3 regions of the Clostridium sp. CM039 genome follow, and region 1 is predicted to be linked to each of the others. Evidence: riboswitches for the same ligand, from Rfam matches in the RefSeq annotation. Region 1 holds a riboswitch; each other region holds the start of a gene.
The links. A riboswitch is a leader RNA that binds a small molecule or an ion and turns the genes downstream of it on or off. The one in region 1 is predicted to bind cobalamin.
Positions count from the first base shown of each region.

Region 2: linked by a shared signal. The riboswitch ahead of cobU (bifunctional adenosylcobinamide kinase/adenosylcobinamide-phosphate guanylyltransferase) and the one ahead of ACWJJ2_RS09380 (sirohydrochlorin cobaltochelatase) in region 1 are both predicted to bind cobalamin.
Region 3: linked by a shared signal. The riboswitch ahead of ACWJJ2_RS10655 (YitT family protein) and the one ahead of ACWJJ2_RS09380 (sirohydrochlorin cobaltochelatase) in region 1 are both predicted to bind cobalamin.

Region 1 is NZ_CM143649.1:1,976,647-1,981,481, forward strand. Features, by position in the region: gene ACWJJ2_RS09370 (cobyrinate a,c-diamide synthase) at 1-348, opposite strand, end outside; gene ACWJJ2_RS09375 (pyridoxal phosphate-dependent aminotransferase) at 390-1,508, opposite strand; gene ACWJJ2_RS09380 (sirohydrochlorin cobaltochelatase) at 1,578-2,411, opposite strand; cobalamin riboswitch at 2,557-2,741, opposite strand; gene ACWJJ2_RS09385 (transposase) at 2,955-3,866, shown strand; gene cobS (adenosylcobinamide-GDP ribazoletransferase) at 4,189-4,835, opposite strand, start outside.
Region 2 is NZ_CM143649.1:1,130,841-1,135,675, forward strand. Features, by position in the region: gene ACWJJ2_RS05295 (ABC transporter ATP-binding protein) at 1-323, opposite strand, end outside; gene ACWJJ2_RS05300 (FecCD family ABC transporter permease) at 324-1,376, opposite strand; gene ACWJJ2_RS05305 (ABC transporter substrate-binding protein) at 1,393-2,340, opposite strand; gene cobU (bifunctional adenosylcobinamide kinase/adenosylcobinamide-phosphate guanylyltransferase) at 2,375-2,935, opposite strand; cobalamin riboswitch at 3,098-3,278, opposite strand; gene ACWJJ2_RS05315 (penicillin-binding transpeptidase domain-containing protein) at 3,356-4,835, opposite strand, start outside.
Region 3 is NZ_CM143649.1:2,253,939-2,258,773, forward strand. Features, by position in the region: gene ACWJJ2_RS10645 (ribonuclease J) at 1-902, opposite strand, end outside; gene ACWJJ2_RS10650 (DUF3842 family protein) at 1,151-1,579, shown strand; gene ACWJJ2_RS10655 (YitT family protein) at 1,720-2,571, opposite strand; cobalamin riboswitch at 2,771-2,958, opposite strand; gene ACWJJ2_RS10660 (hypothetical protein) at 2,949-3,113, opposite strand; gene ACWJJ2_RS10665 (cob(I)yrinic acid a,c-diamide adenosyltransferase) at 3,177-3,716, opposite strand; gene ACWJJ2_RS10670 (helix-turn-helix domain-containing protein) at 3,762-3,944, opposite strand; cobalamin riboswitch at 3,979-4,167, opposite strand; gene ACWJJ2_RS10675 (energy-coupling factor ABC transporter substrate-binding protein) at 4,208-4,531, opposite strand; gene ACWJJ2_RS10680 (energy-coupling factor ABC transporter permease) at 4,531-4,835, opposite strand, start outside.

The DNA.
Region 1 (4,835 bases):
CAATACAAGTATGATCGGCAAGTCTAAAACCTTTGACACGTGATACGTAGAATAGGATGTATTTATGCCTTTTCCATCATATAAACCCATTACACCTTCGACTACACCCAATTCTCCGCATCCTCTAGAAAAGCTAGCCTTAACTCCCGCCTCTCCCATAAGATACAAATCCAAATTTCTTGAACCTTTACCTGTTATCTTTGTATGAAAAGCTGAGTCTATATAATCAGGTCCTACTTTATACCCTTGTATCTCAAATCCCCTATTTTTAAACGCTTTCATAATTCCGAGTGTTACTGTGGTCTTACCACCACCACTTGAATCTGAAGCTATGACTATACTCTTCATTTATATTCACATCCTTTTGCGGACTATCCCCTAATGTGCAATTAGTTGTTAACTGTCCCTAATGTTTTCACTATCAATTCTAAGTTTTTCAAACACTGAATCAATTTTCCATTCCTATCATTATCCTTAATAGCAAGCCTTACATATTGTTTATCTAGTCCTCTAAAATTATCTGCTTTTCTTATAACAAATCCTTGAGCTAGGCATAGTTTATAAAGTGTCCCTGAGTCTAGTCCTTTTAATTTGCATAATACATAATTTCCATAGGTTAAATACACTTTATCTATAAATGAAATATTTTCAAGTGATCTTATAAACCTAGGCCTTTCCGCTCTTATCCACTCTTTGCTTTTTTCAATATAAACGTTATCTTTTAACACATGACGTGCAGCCATTTCTGCAAAACAGTTTATGTTCCAGGGGTTTTGTTTTTCTTTAACTTTTTTTAATAGGTCTACGTTACTACTTATTCCATACCCAAACCTTATACCAGGCATCGCAAAAAATTTGGTTAATGCTCTTATTATAAATAAACATTTGTATGTTTTAACTTTTTCACTGAAACTGTGCTGTGAATCTCCAGTAAATTCTATAAAAGCCTCATCTATTATTATGACTTTGTCGTTACATTCACAATATTCAAGAATTTTTTGAAACTCAGCCTTATTTATGATATTGCCATTGGGGTTATTCGGATTACCTAAAACCACACCTTCTACACTCTGTAATCTATTAAGAATATCCTCATAATCATAGGAAAGCTCAGCATATTCATGCTTTAATAAGGTATTCTCATTAATCTTCTCTTTTAAATAAGAATACTCTATACTACAATTCCACTTTTTAGCATCAATTTCGTACTCTACAAAAGATGGCACCACAATTAGTAGATTTTTATGACAAGCTATAACTAAGTCAATTATTTCTGCAGCCCCATTTCCTAAAACAAAATATTCTTTTGGGCAATCAATGTATTCTTTTAATTCTTTCAATACCTCCCTATATTGAATATCTGGATATCTTGTTAAAGCATCTACGGCTTCACTAATGTTATCAGTGAAACTTTTAGGAACCCCTAATGGATTAATATTAGAACTGTAATCTATTAATTCTCGCCCCTCAAGTAATCCATTAGTATAAACATCTCCACCATGTATCATTGAATACCTTCCTTTCTACTTGTAACTCTCATCTACCGTACTTTAGTTACTTATAACTTACGAAGAATTTTAATTTCCCTTATGTGTTTTCCCTACATTCTTAAACTTTTCATTAATTACATCATTAATGTGCTGTATATAAATGTCTTGAACGTCACTATTTTCTCCTAACCCATTCAGATATATTTTAACTTTAAACCCTTTTGCCTCTAAAATACTCTTCCAGGAGTCCTCTGCATCTCCCGCCATGTCATTCTTGGCATGGTCTCCTGCTACAAGCAGTAGTGGCATTAAAGTGACTTCGCTAATACTCTGAGTAGTAACATTAGGTATTACTCTTTCCAAAGTTGGATACCCTTCCACGGTTGCTACATGTACATTGTTAAAACCTCTATCCCTTAAAACGCTTTCAAAACAGCAATATACTGCATTTGCAATATGGTTTGTACCATGCCCCATCAAAATTACTGTATCCATTGGTTGCAATTGCTTTGATAGAGCATCCACCATTATTGAGTAATCATCTGGCACGCCTGCTTCTTCTCCCTTAAAACATAAAAGAGGTCTTCCTATTAAGATATTTTTAAATGCTTTACATTCTTTGTATCTATTAACTACATTATTTATATAATCAAATTCTACTCCAGGAATAACATGCAAAGGCTGAACAATTACCTCATTATATCCTTCGCTTTTTAACTTTTCCAAAGCTTCTTCTGGAGTATCTACATGAATATTATCCCTATTCTTAAGTACTCTAAGAATAATATGTGAAGTAAATGCTCTTCTTATATCATACTCTTCAAAAGTATGTCTTATTTTATCTTCTATTGCATCGATAGTTACTTTTCTTGCATCTTCATGTGTTGTTCCAAAACTTACAATTAAAATTGCCTTCTTCATTTCGATCATCCACCTTGCTAAATATTTTCCGAAATCTATCATAACATTTACATATAATGCTTTTTAAAACAAAAAAAATAGTACGCATACGATAGCGACTACTTTTTAATTAATCCATAATTAAATAGTTCTTTCCCTCCGAAAGCTTGTTAACATCATTTAGGCAGGTCTCCTGGCTTTTGATTCTTCCTTTAATTATCCTTCCTCATTTTTAATTTACGAAGTAGCATTTAAAAGTTTTTCATCAATTACAGTAGCGGGGGCTGCTGCGGATTTAAACCGCATTCCCTTTTCACCTATTTCAAGGCACCTAAAATCATATTCAATTCTCTATTAATTCTAGTTTATTATATTTAAGCCGTACTGTCAATATTTAGAGTGTCTCCTTAGTTTAATAGGCAAAAAAATGATTCAGAAAAATAGTTAGGGACGGTTAACAACTATTTAAATTATTTATATGTATATATTAGCTTAAGATTATGAATATCATCCCGATTCATAGGCAATAATTCAAATAAAAATCTATGAGGAAGGGTGATTTTAATGCCAAGAAAGGCAAGAGAAAAAACAGATGACTCGATATTTCATATTATGTGCAAAAGTATCAGCGAAATAAATTTATTCAAGGATGATGAGGATAAGAACAAGTATTTATCACTTGTAAAAAAGTATAAATATCTCTATAATTTTAAAATCTACGGTTACTGTCTTATGGATAACCATTCTCATTTAATGATTGATGCTAATGGTACTGATATATCAAAGGCAATGCATGGAATAAATTTTTCTTATGCAATGTACTTTAATAAAAAATATAAAAGGGAAGGACATCTTTTTAAAGATAGATTTAAGAGTAAAATAGTTAATAATGAACGATATTTGAAGACTTTATCTCTATATATACACAATAATCCTACGGATATAGATGAATATAAAAATTGTCCTGAAAAATATGCTTTTTCTAGTCTAGCCATATTTTTAGGAAAAAGACATGATTCTTTTAAATTAGTTGATTATGGATTTATTATGAGCTCTTTTGGTAATAACCTAAAAAATGCAAGAAAGAATTACTATAATCTTGTCTTTCGCTGTAATGGAGAAAAATTAAAACAAGAAATAGAATTTAAAGATGAAAAATCAGAGTATAAATGTGAACGAAAAATACTTGTAAGGAACTTTAAGCCAGAAGATATAATAGAATATATAGCGTCAAAGATGAATGTATCAAAAACTCATCTTTATATGAAGTACAGCAGAAAGCTTGTACGGGCAAAAGCCTTAACCGTTGTTCTAATGAGGAGCCTCTGTAATTTTAAATCTAGCGATATATCCAGCACTCTTGGAAACATTACACAGGCTAGAGTATCAAAATTAAGCACTATTGGCATCGAATTAATTGGAACAGAAGATAAATATGAGAATATTATCATGGATTTTATTAAACGTTATGCTTAGTAATAATTTATTAATATAATCTTCAATATTATCATTAATAACTTAATGACAATCATTAAAATTCATTCTAATTATTTACTTTAACCTACCTATTTATTAAATCTGTTATATTAAATAAAAAAGATTAGAATAACAGATGGATATATGCATTTAATAAACATGGACAAGTATCAAAAATATACATTTTACTTATGTATAATATAAAAATAATTAAAATTAGTGTTCAATAAATTAATTCAACGATAAAAAGGTACAAGTTTCCATAAACAACTTGCACCCAATTATAATATAAATAATTGTTAACCGTCCCCATTATCTTATCTTAACTTATTGCTATAAATAAGATCATAGTTAGAATTTCAACTAATTCATTATTAGCTCCTAAGCTATCTCCCGTAAGTCCCGTAATTTTACTCTCGCAAAACTTATTAAATAGAAAACTTAAAAGTAACGCTGATAGTATCAATATAACACTTTTGTTAAATCCTATTAATAAGGTTCCAAATACAATAGTTATAATACCTGAAATTACCACCCTTTTGATGTCAATATTTCCAATAAATATATTACCCGAGCCTGTTTCTTTAGCATTCTTACCAATAAAAGATATAAAAACAACGGTAAATCTTGCAATTATTGGCGTTGCAATTAATATGAGTGGTAAATTCTTTCCTATGATAGTGCAGACCGCTGCATATCGTGCTAACATATCAAATACTATAGCAATAGTTGCATAAGTGCCTACTGTGCTGTCCTTCATAATTTCTATTATTTTATGTTTGTCTCCTTTAAACGAAAAGAAACCATCACAAGTATCTCCAAGTCCATCCACATGTAATCCTCCAGTAATAACTATCGGTATAATAACTACAAATATTGCTGTAATATCTACTGGCAGCACTTTTATTAATATATAATAAGTTATCCACTGGACAATTCCTATAAATAATCCTACCACCGGAAAAAATA
Region 2 (4,835 bases), 850 kb from region 1:
GAGCAGAATCTAGAAATATGAGGCGTTCTTCCCATAAGAACTATATCTTGTACTGAAATATCGAATTCGATTTCTGTGCTTTGCGGTACCACTGCTATTTTCTTTGCTAAAACCTTTGATTTCATTTGGGCTAAGTCCTTTTCATCAATAAAAACTTCACCTTTTTCAGGTTGCAGTGATTTTGATAATATCCTTAGAAGTGTAGTTTTACCTGAACCATTTGGACCTAGAATAGTGTGAAATTTTCCTCTTTCTATGTTTATACTAATATCCTTTAATACTTCCTGTTCAAAGGAAAAACTTACGTTATTTATCTCTATCAATTACATCGCCTTCTTCTTTGTTCTATATAATAAATATATAAAAAATGGAACTCCAAAAATTGAAGTAATAATTCCTACTGGTATTTCTGATGGAGGCACTACTGCTCTTGCAAGCGTATCGCAAATTATTAAAAATATAGCTCCCCCAAGTGCAGAAAATGGTATAACCACCCTATTATCTGGTCCAAAAATCATTCTAATAGAGTGCGGCACTATAAGACCTACAAATCCAATTATTCCACTTACAGATACGACTGCTGCCACCATCAAAGTACTTATTAAAAGTATATACTTTTTTAATCCATTTACATCTACACCAAGACTTCTAGCACTCTCTTCTCCAAGAACCATGATATTCAGATCTCTTGAAAATGTAAAAATAAATAAAATTGAGGGAACTACTATTATAAACAGTAAAATTACCTCGTGATATCCAGCCGTTGAAAAACTTCCCATCGTCCACATAACTATTTTTTCAATATTATCTCTATTAAAGGTCATCATTAATGAAATAATGGATGATAATAAATAATTTATGGCAACACCCGATAGTAAAAGTGTGGTAACTGGAACTTTAGTACCGACTCTCGCAATATTATAAACCAGAAAAGTAGTTATTATAGCACCTACAAAAGCATTGAATGCCACCATGCTCATCCCTAAAAAATTGATTTCATTAAGAAAAACCATGGTTATAGTGGCCCCAAGTGCAGCCCCTGATGAAACTCCGAGAATAAATGGATCTGCCATTGGATTTTTGAAAATACCCTGAAAAGAGGTACCAACCACTGAAAGTGCTGCTCCTACTAAACAGGATAAAATGATTCTAGGAAGTCTTAACTTTACCAATATGATTGCAGATGTAGGATTAATTCCATCTAAGGATACACTGTTATTTAATATTGGAATTTTGCTTATAATAATTAGGGCTGTCTGTTTTAAAGAAATATCTGCTACCCCAAAATTTGTTGCTACAATCATTACAATTAGGAGTAAAAATACCCCTACTGCAAAAACTCGTCGATAATAACTCTTATTTTCTATAAACGTCATGGTTATTTAACCCCTTTTATTTAAAAAGTTCAGGATGAACTAATTTAGCAATTGCTTCAAGTCCTTCTGCAAGTCTCGGTCCCTGCCTAACAATAATGTTTTCATCAATCTCCAATAATTTGCCGTTCTTAACTGCATTCAAATCTTTGTAACCATTGGTAGCTTTTATACCTTTTTTTGAATCATAGAGCTTTGAACAAATTAGCACATCAGGATTCTTTTCTACAAGCTTTTCTACACTGTAGTTCCAACCAACTACGTCGCCCGCAGCATTTTTTCCGCCAGCAATGTCTATCATACTACCTATAAATGTATCTTTTCCTGCTGTAAAATCACCACTCTTGCCAAATCCTGCTACATAGTACACTGTTGGCTTCTTAGCATCCTTAACCTTATCAGTTATTTCTGCAACTTTCCTTTTCATATCTGATACTATTGTCTGGGCTTCCCCACTAGCATTTACAACCTGACCAAGTTTTGACATTGTGTCATACACACCATTAAAATTTTCTTCACCACCAAGCGCTACAACCTTTATATTAAGAGCCTCTAATTTTTTAATAATAGCCTTATCAAAAAGAGCTGATACAATAACTACATCAGGTTTTAATTCAACAATTTTCTCTACACTTGGTTGCAATAAGTCACCAACAGATGTAACCTTAAGGGCCTGAGCTGGGTAATCATCGTAATCACTTCTACCAACTACACTGCTTCCTTTACCAAGTGCATATATTCCCTCTGTTATATTTGGTGCAATTGTAATAATTCTTTTAGGTTCTTTTTCAATGATAACCGTTCTATCATATGAGTCAACTACCTTTAGCGGATATACTACAGCGTTAGTTTCCTTTTTAGTAGTATTAAGCGACCCTTTATTCTCACCTTTGCTGCCACACGCGCTAAATACAACACAAACAAAAACAGCTAAAACTAGACTTATTATACTTTTTCTTTTAAACATAAGTTGCCTCCATAAATTTTAATTTTTTAATTACTTATTTAATTTTAATTGGGATACCACAAACCACCATGTGAACTTCCTGAGCCCTTGATGCAATATACTGATTAACTCTACCCGCAATATCTCTAAAAACCCTTGCCATCTTGTATTCTGGTACAATTCCAGAGCCAATTTCGTTAGTTACAAGAATTATTGTTTTTAAGTTTTTTTCTGCTTCGTCAAGAAATACTGCTACCTCTTGTAAAATCCCTTTTTCCATTGCGCTTATAGCTTGATTATTAAGATCATCGAAATTATCCCCCGCTTCATCAAACATAAGATTTGTAGTCATTATTGTAATACAATCTAATAAAATCGTATCAAACTGCATTTCTTCGTTATAGAATACCTGTTTTAAATTCTTATAGCCTTCAAAGGTATACCAATTAGCTGGTCTTCTTTCTTTATGTTTTTTTACTCTGTCCTTCATTTCATCATCAAACGGAATTGAAGTTGCAATATAAAGTACGTTGCCCTTCTCTTCTTTGGCTAGCTTCTCAGCATATGTACTTTTCCCACTCCTTGCGCCACCTGTTATAAGTATAATTTTTTTCATAGTATGCTCCTTATTATTTTAATAATATGCTCTAATGTAAAAAAATCAGAAAATAAAAAAACCACATCTCAAGGATGTGGAATAATGCAATTAAATTTTTCATATATTGGATAACCCAATATTATTGTTAAATCACGCATTTTTCATCCTCCCTCCGAAGACTAAAATTTCAAGCAATAGGCAGGTTTACTGGCTTTAGCATCATCTTACTCTCCAACCTTCTCAGTTTCCCAATGGTTCTTTGGATTTCATCCTCTAATACAGTAGCGGTGGGCTGCAGTGGTTTTTTAGTCACTTTCCCTTTTAACCCCTGTTACAAGGCACCTAAAACAATATTTAATTTTTATTAAGTTGACTATTTTTATTGTAACATCAAAAAAATATTAAAGCAATGTAAATCATTCTACCTACTTTCTAACGCTATTTCAGTGTTTTATTTAAGTAATATTCCATTACTCCTTTTACAATAGGTACCACATGGTGACTTCCACCTTTCTCTTTAACGTTTTCCATTAACATTGATACTACTATTTTAGGATTAACTGTATCCATACATATAAACCATCCATTTTCTTCTGCAGCTTTATCCTTGTCATCTTTCTTAAGTTCCGCTGTTCCAGTTTTACCCGCGAGAGCTTGCCCATCAACTTTTGCCGCATGACCTGTACCATTTGGGTTATCGATAACTCCAGTGAGACCATCTTTTACAAATTTTATATTATCCGCGGAAATTGCATTAGCTTTCCATACCTTAGCCTTTACCTTTTCATTCAAACTTTCTAAAGTTGGAGACATAATATTTCCATCGTTAACAACTGCGCTATACGATAGTGCAAGGTGAAGTGGGCTCATAAGGACCTCCCCTTGACCATAACCAGTATCTGCTAATGCTACATCATTCTTAATGTTGTTACCATTGGCTACTTGTGAATTTGCTATTGGATAATTTATTGGAAGCTTTTGACCTATTCCAAAATTGTTGCATCCTTTTATAAATTCCTCTTTACCTATATTAAGAGCTGCCTTTGCGAAATATATGTTATCAGAGTATACAAATGCATCCTGTAAATTCACTGACTCTCTCGGTTCACCAACCCTAGTAACCTTATTGAGTCCCCATGATTTATCCGGTTGCCATTCGTTTCCCGGTATGTTAATAAGTTCACTAGGTTTTATCTTCCCTTGCTCTAACCCAACTGCAGCCGTTATCAGTTTAAATGTAGACCCTGGAGAATATACAGCCTTAAATCTATTATTAAATGGATCCCCTGCTTTTTCCCATTCTGCCTTTTGGGTATTAGAAACATAAGTAGTAATTGCATTTGTATCATATGACGGCGAGCTTACTAAAGCCAATACCTCTCCAGTTTTTGGATTTATTGCTGCACTGGCTCCCGGCTCTTTATTCATCCCTTCATATATTTTCTTCTGTAGTTCACTATCTACTGATAATGTTATATTTTCACCTGCTTTTGATTCTTTTTTAAGAATTACAACCTTATTGTTATTATTTTGTTTTGATATATATATTGTTGCCCCATTTTCACCCTTAAGCTTGTCCTCATAAACCTGTTCAAGACCTGCCTTTCCTATTAAACTAAATGAGTTATACCCTTTACTAGAATTCTTTTGTAGTTCCTCAGCAGTTATCGGCTTTATGTATCCTATAAGCGACCCCAAAGCTTCCCCACCTGGATATACTCTACCTTTAGTCTTGTTCGGGATTACCCCATCAAGCTTCATAACTCCATCTATTTTTACTTTTTCACTACGCAATATGTTAATAATCGGTATAAATTGATCAGAATTTTCATTATCCTTTAGTTTATTTTCTATAACCGAAGCATCAATATCTAGTATCTTAGCCATCTGCGATATATTAGCATCCTTATTTTTAATA
Region 3 (4,835 bases), 280 kb from region 1:
CCCTGACTTCCGGTAGTTATTATTGTAATATTTTTATTGTGGTAATTTTGCATATCATCTATACCTATAATGTAACCTTCTGGTACATGGAGATATCCAAGTTCAATAGCTACTTGTGAGATATTGTCCATACTCCTCCCACTAAAAACAATTTTTCTACCATGTTTCACAGAGGCGTCTACGATCTGCTGTATTCTGTGAATATTTGAAGCAAATGTAGCTACAATAACCCTTCCCTCTGCATTAGAAATTATTCTAGTTAGAGTCTTCCCTATAGTTTTTTCAGAAATTGTATGCCCTTCACGTTCCACATTCGTGCTATCCGCCATAAGAAGTAGCACGCCCTCTTTACCTAAATTTGAGATACGTTCAAGATCCATGACCAATCCATCAATGGGGGTATAATCAATTTTGAAGTCACCAGTATGTAATATAACACCTAGTGGTGAGTGGATGGCAATAGCACAGGAGTCTGCTATGCTGTGAGTAACCCTTATGAATTCAACTTTAAGATTTTGTAGTTCTATTGTTTCTCCAGCATTTACATTGTGAAGTTCACAATTAGATAATATATTGTGCTCCTTTAGTTTATTTTCAATTAGCCCTAACGTTAACCTAGTACCATAAATAGGTACATTCAATTGTTTTAGAATGTACGGAAGCGACCCTATATGATCTTCATGTCCATGAGTTAAAAAAATACCTTTTACTTTTTCTGCATTATTTTTTAAATAAGTTATATCTGGAATTACTAAATCTACACCATACATTTCCTCATCAGGAAAGGCTATACCACAGTCTATAACAATGATTTCATTCGCATATTCAAAAGCTGTTATATTCTTACCTATTTCTCCAAGGCCTCCTAAAGGAATAACCTTTATACTTTCCTCGTTTTTCACTAAATTCTCCCCTTCATTTATATCAATTATATTATTAATATTATTTTCTTTATTTTGCCTCGAATTATAAAATTAATACCTTTATGGGACAATTTTTTTTGCTTTTTTATAATCATTTTATTTATACCAACGTTGTAATTTTATTTGAACTAAACACAGAATATACATAAACATTATAGTATAATAATATTATCTATATAAAAATAGATTTCATTATATTATAAATTTTATTTTTTGGAGGTATTACCATGAAAATAGCTGTAATAGACGCACAAGGGGCAGGTCTTGGTCAAACAATCATAAAAAAAATTCGTAAAGAAATTAGCCTAGATATCTATATTGTTGCACTTGGTACAAATACATTTGCTTGTTCAAATATGGTAAGAGCTGGTGCAAATATTGGTATAAGTGGAGAGGAATCAATTTGCTCATTTTGCAAGAAAAATAAAATTGATAGCATAATCGGTCCAATTGGAATAATATGTAGTGGTGGCATTAACGGTGAAATTACCCCCATGATTGCCACGTCAATATTTAATATGGATTGTACTAAATATATACTTCCACTACAAAAACATGGTATTTATATACCAGGCACAAGGAATATGCAAATCAAGGATATAATTGAAGAGATTGTACTTGATATAAAAAGTAATATAAAATATCATTTTATATAAGAAGGTTTATACATAATATTTAAAAGACTTTATTAATTCTTGGGTTAAGACTTCTGTCGGTATTCCATAACTAACAATTTTGCCTGCTTTCATGGCATAAATGTTGTTAATCCGCTCTATTAGCTATCTAAAATTTTTATTTAATGTTTTAAGGATTTAAATCCGTATCCAAAGACTTCATAAATATTATTCACTGTTACAAAAGCATCCTTATCAACAAATTTTATGAATTTTTTAAGTGTTATAAACTCCCTTCTTCCTACTATAACCACAACAACTTCTTTATCCTCATCTGAAAAATCCCCTACTCCGTTATATACAGTAGATGTTTTATCTAGCTTTTCTCTTATATATTTTCTTATCTTATCGCTGTTCTTACTTATAATTGTAACTTCTTTGCACACATTTATTCCATCTATGATGTGGTCTATAAGAAATCCATTAATTATAACTCCGAGCATTGCATATAATGATAGCTTAATTCCAAAAGCAAAAACTGCCATTAAAATTATAATTAAATCACATATTAAAACTCCTTTTCCTAAATTTATATGAAAAAATTCATTTAATATCTTAGCTAAGATATCTGTCCCCCCTGTTGAAGCGTTTTGATCAAAGACTATAGCTGTACCTATTCCTGATATTAGTATTCCAAATATAAGTTCCAGTAAAATATCTCCTGTAATTGAATTATTAATAGGTATAAACTTTTGAAATACAATTATAATACCTCCTACACCAAAGCTTGCATACACACTTTTTCCACCAAAACTCTTTCCGATAGCAATAAATGCTATTACAAACAAAATAAGGTTTATTATCATCATTATCCAACCTACGGATAACCCCCCTGTAAATTTATTTATAACTATTGCTAATCCATTCGCCCCACCTGTCGCTAAATTATTTGGCATTAAAAAGAAATATAAACCTGCTGATACCATAAGCATTCCTATGTTTATAAGCGCAAATTCCTTTATCTTTATTTGCATAATATGCCTCCTTATAATTATCAATTGTATTACCTATCCTCTGTAAAATAATCATAATTTCTTTCTCAACGAAAAATTAAGCCCTTTAGCATTTATGCTAAGGGCTTGATAATAATACCAACCATATTTGTAAAAAATGCAAAATTTAAAATGCATTTTCATACAAATATGCGTCACACCCCCTATCACTCGTAACGTTCTTGGTGTATTAATGAAGGCAGGTCTTCTGACTTTGGATCATAGTCGCTTTAATCCTTCCCAACAAAATTGTCAGTGGTATAATTTAAAGCTTCTCACCATTACAGCGGCGGGACCGTTCAGGCTTTTCACCTGGTTCCCTTTTAAATGAAATGCAAAACATCTCATACCTTTATATGCTATATTAAATTACTTTCTTTTAATCTCTTCCATAAAACCTTTTTTAATTGAGCTTTATTTATAACAGAGCTTTTATTAAATTCTTCCACAATAACCATATCGGCTTCTCTATTCCCCGTTATATTGACAATAAATTCTTTGCCTAAGTTTTTGTACGTATTCATAATAATTCCCCCTTCAAACTCTAAATATTATTAACTTAATTTTAGAATTTGAGGTGGTTATAATCAAAACTCTATACCCTCTCTAGATGGTATTCCTTCGTTAAAATAATGTTTAATATCCTTCATCTCAGTTACAAGGTTTGCTTTATCTATTATAGCTTTAGGTACGTCTCTCCCTGTTAAAATCAATTCTATATTACCAGGTTTATTCTCCATTAATTCTAGTAGTTGTTCTTCACTTATTAGTTGATTGTTCAACGCTCCCATTACCTCATCCATGATAAGTATGTCGCATTTTTCTTCTTTTAATGCTTCCCTGCAAAATTCATACCCCTTTTGTACTTCTTCTTTTAATTCATTTTTTTCCTCTGCATTTAACGTCCAAAAAAAACCTCTTTTTTTCTCAAACCTAAATATGTTAAAAAAGGGAGCCAATTTTTTTGCACTTTCAATTTCACCAGTTTTACTTCCCTTCAAAAACTGTACCATAAATACAGTATATCCATTTCCTGCTGCACGTACAGCTAGTCCTACAGCTGCAGTCGTTTTCCCCTTGCCATTCCCCGTATAAATTTGAACATATCCGTTTTTTAATTTCCCCATTATATTCATTTCTCCTTTTATTAGCATATGCATACATATGCTTTATTATCTCAGGGTTATCTTATATTTTTTTATTTTATATTGCAAATCTTGTCTTGAAATACTTAATTCTCTTGATGTTTTGCTAACATTGTTTTCGTTTTTATTCAGTGTTTTTTCAATAATTCCCTTTTCAATATCAGCCATATAGCTAACCAACTCGAACCTCTTTTCTACATTTACCACCATATTTTGAAAACACCTCCCTATCTCTCGTAGAGTTAACTGTGTATAATTATAGAAAGGTATTCTGGCTTAAGTCTCATTGCCCTTAAAACCTTCCCAGTTTCCCAGTGGTATTTTTTATAAGGACTCCTCTTTTACAGCGGCGGGACCGCGCAGGATTTCCACCTGTCTTCCCTTTTAAACTAAAGCAATTAATACTTTAATTACCCATAATTATAATATTAAATCAATAAATGATACTTTCATCCCAATTATATGAAAAAGCATTATTCAGTTTTATTCCCCTGATTTTCTTTTTTAGTTCTCTCTACGAATCTTCCCAGGAAAAAGAATAGAACACCAACTCCTATACCTGTCTGTAGACAAAAGAGTAAACTCTCAATTTCCCCTGGTAATTCTCCACCAATCCAAGTTTCCATAACAGGTTCAAACCAAGGCTTATACTCGGTACCTGTAATCTCGGAAACCACTTTGCTTCCTGCATCATCTGAGCCACCAAATTCAGCACCCTTTAACGTGAATAATGGTATAATGGCAATCACTGCAGCAATAATTAATAAAATGATAACCCTTTTTTTCGTCTTTACCATTAATTTTCGCCTCCCTTTAGGAATCCAAGTTCTGTTAATTCGGATTTTGCATATGTTTCAAGACCCATAATGATAACAACGGTCAGAATACCCTCGATAATTGCCAGTGGAAGCTGTGTCGGTGCAAATACTGCAAGGAACTTGACTACAGATGCTGCGATACCACCGTTTGCAGACGGATACGCAAGTGCAAGTTCAAAACTTGTTACACAATAGGTTAATAAGTCACCGATTGATGCTGCCAGAAAAATACCTACATATTTATTGACTTTGAGCTTCTGGCCTGATTTGTAGATTACATAAG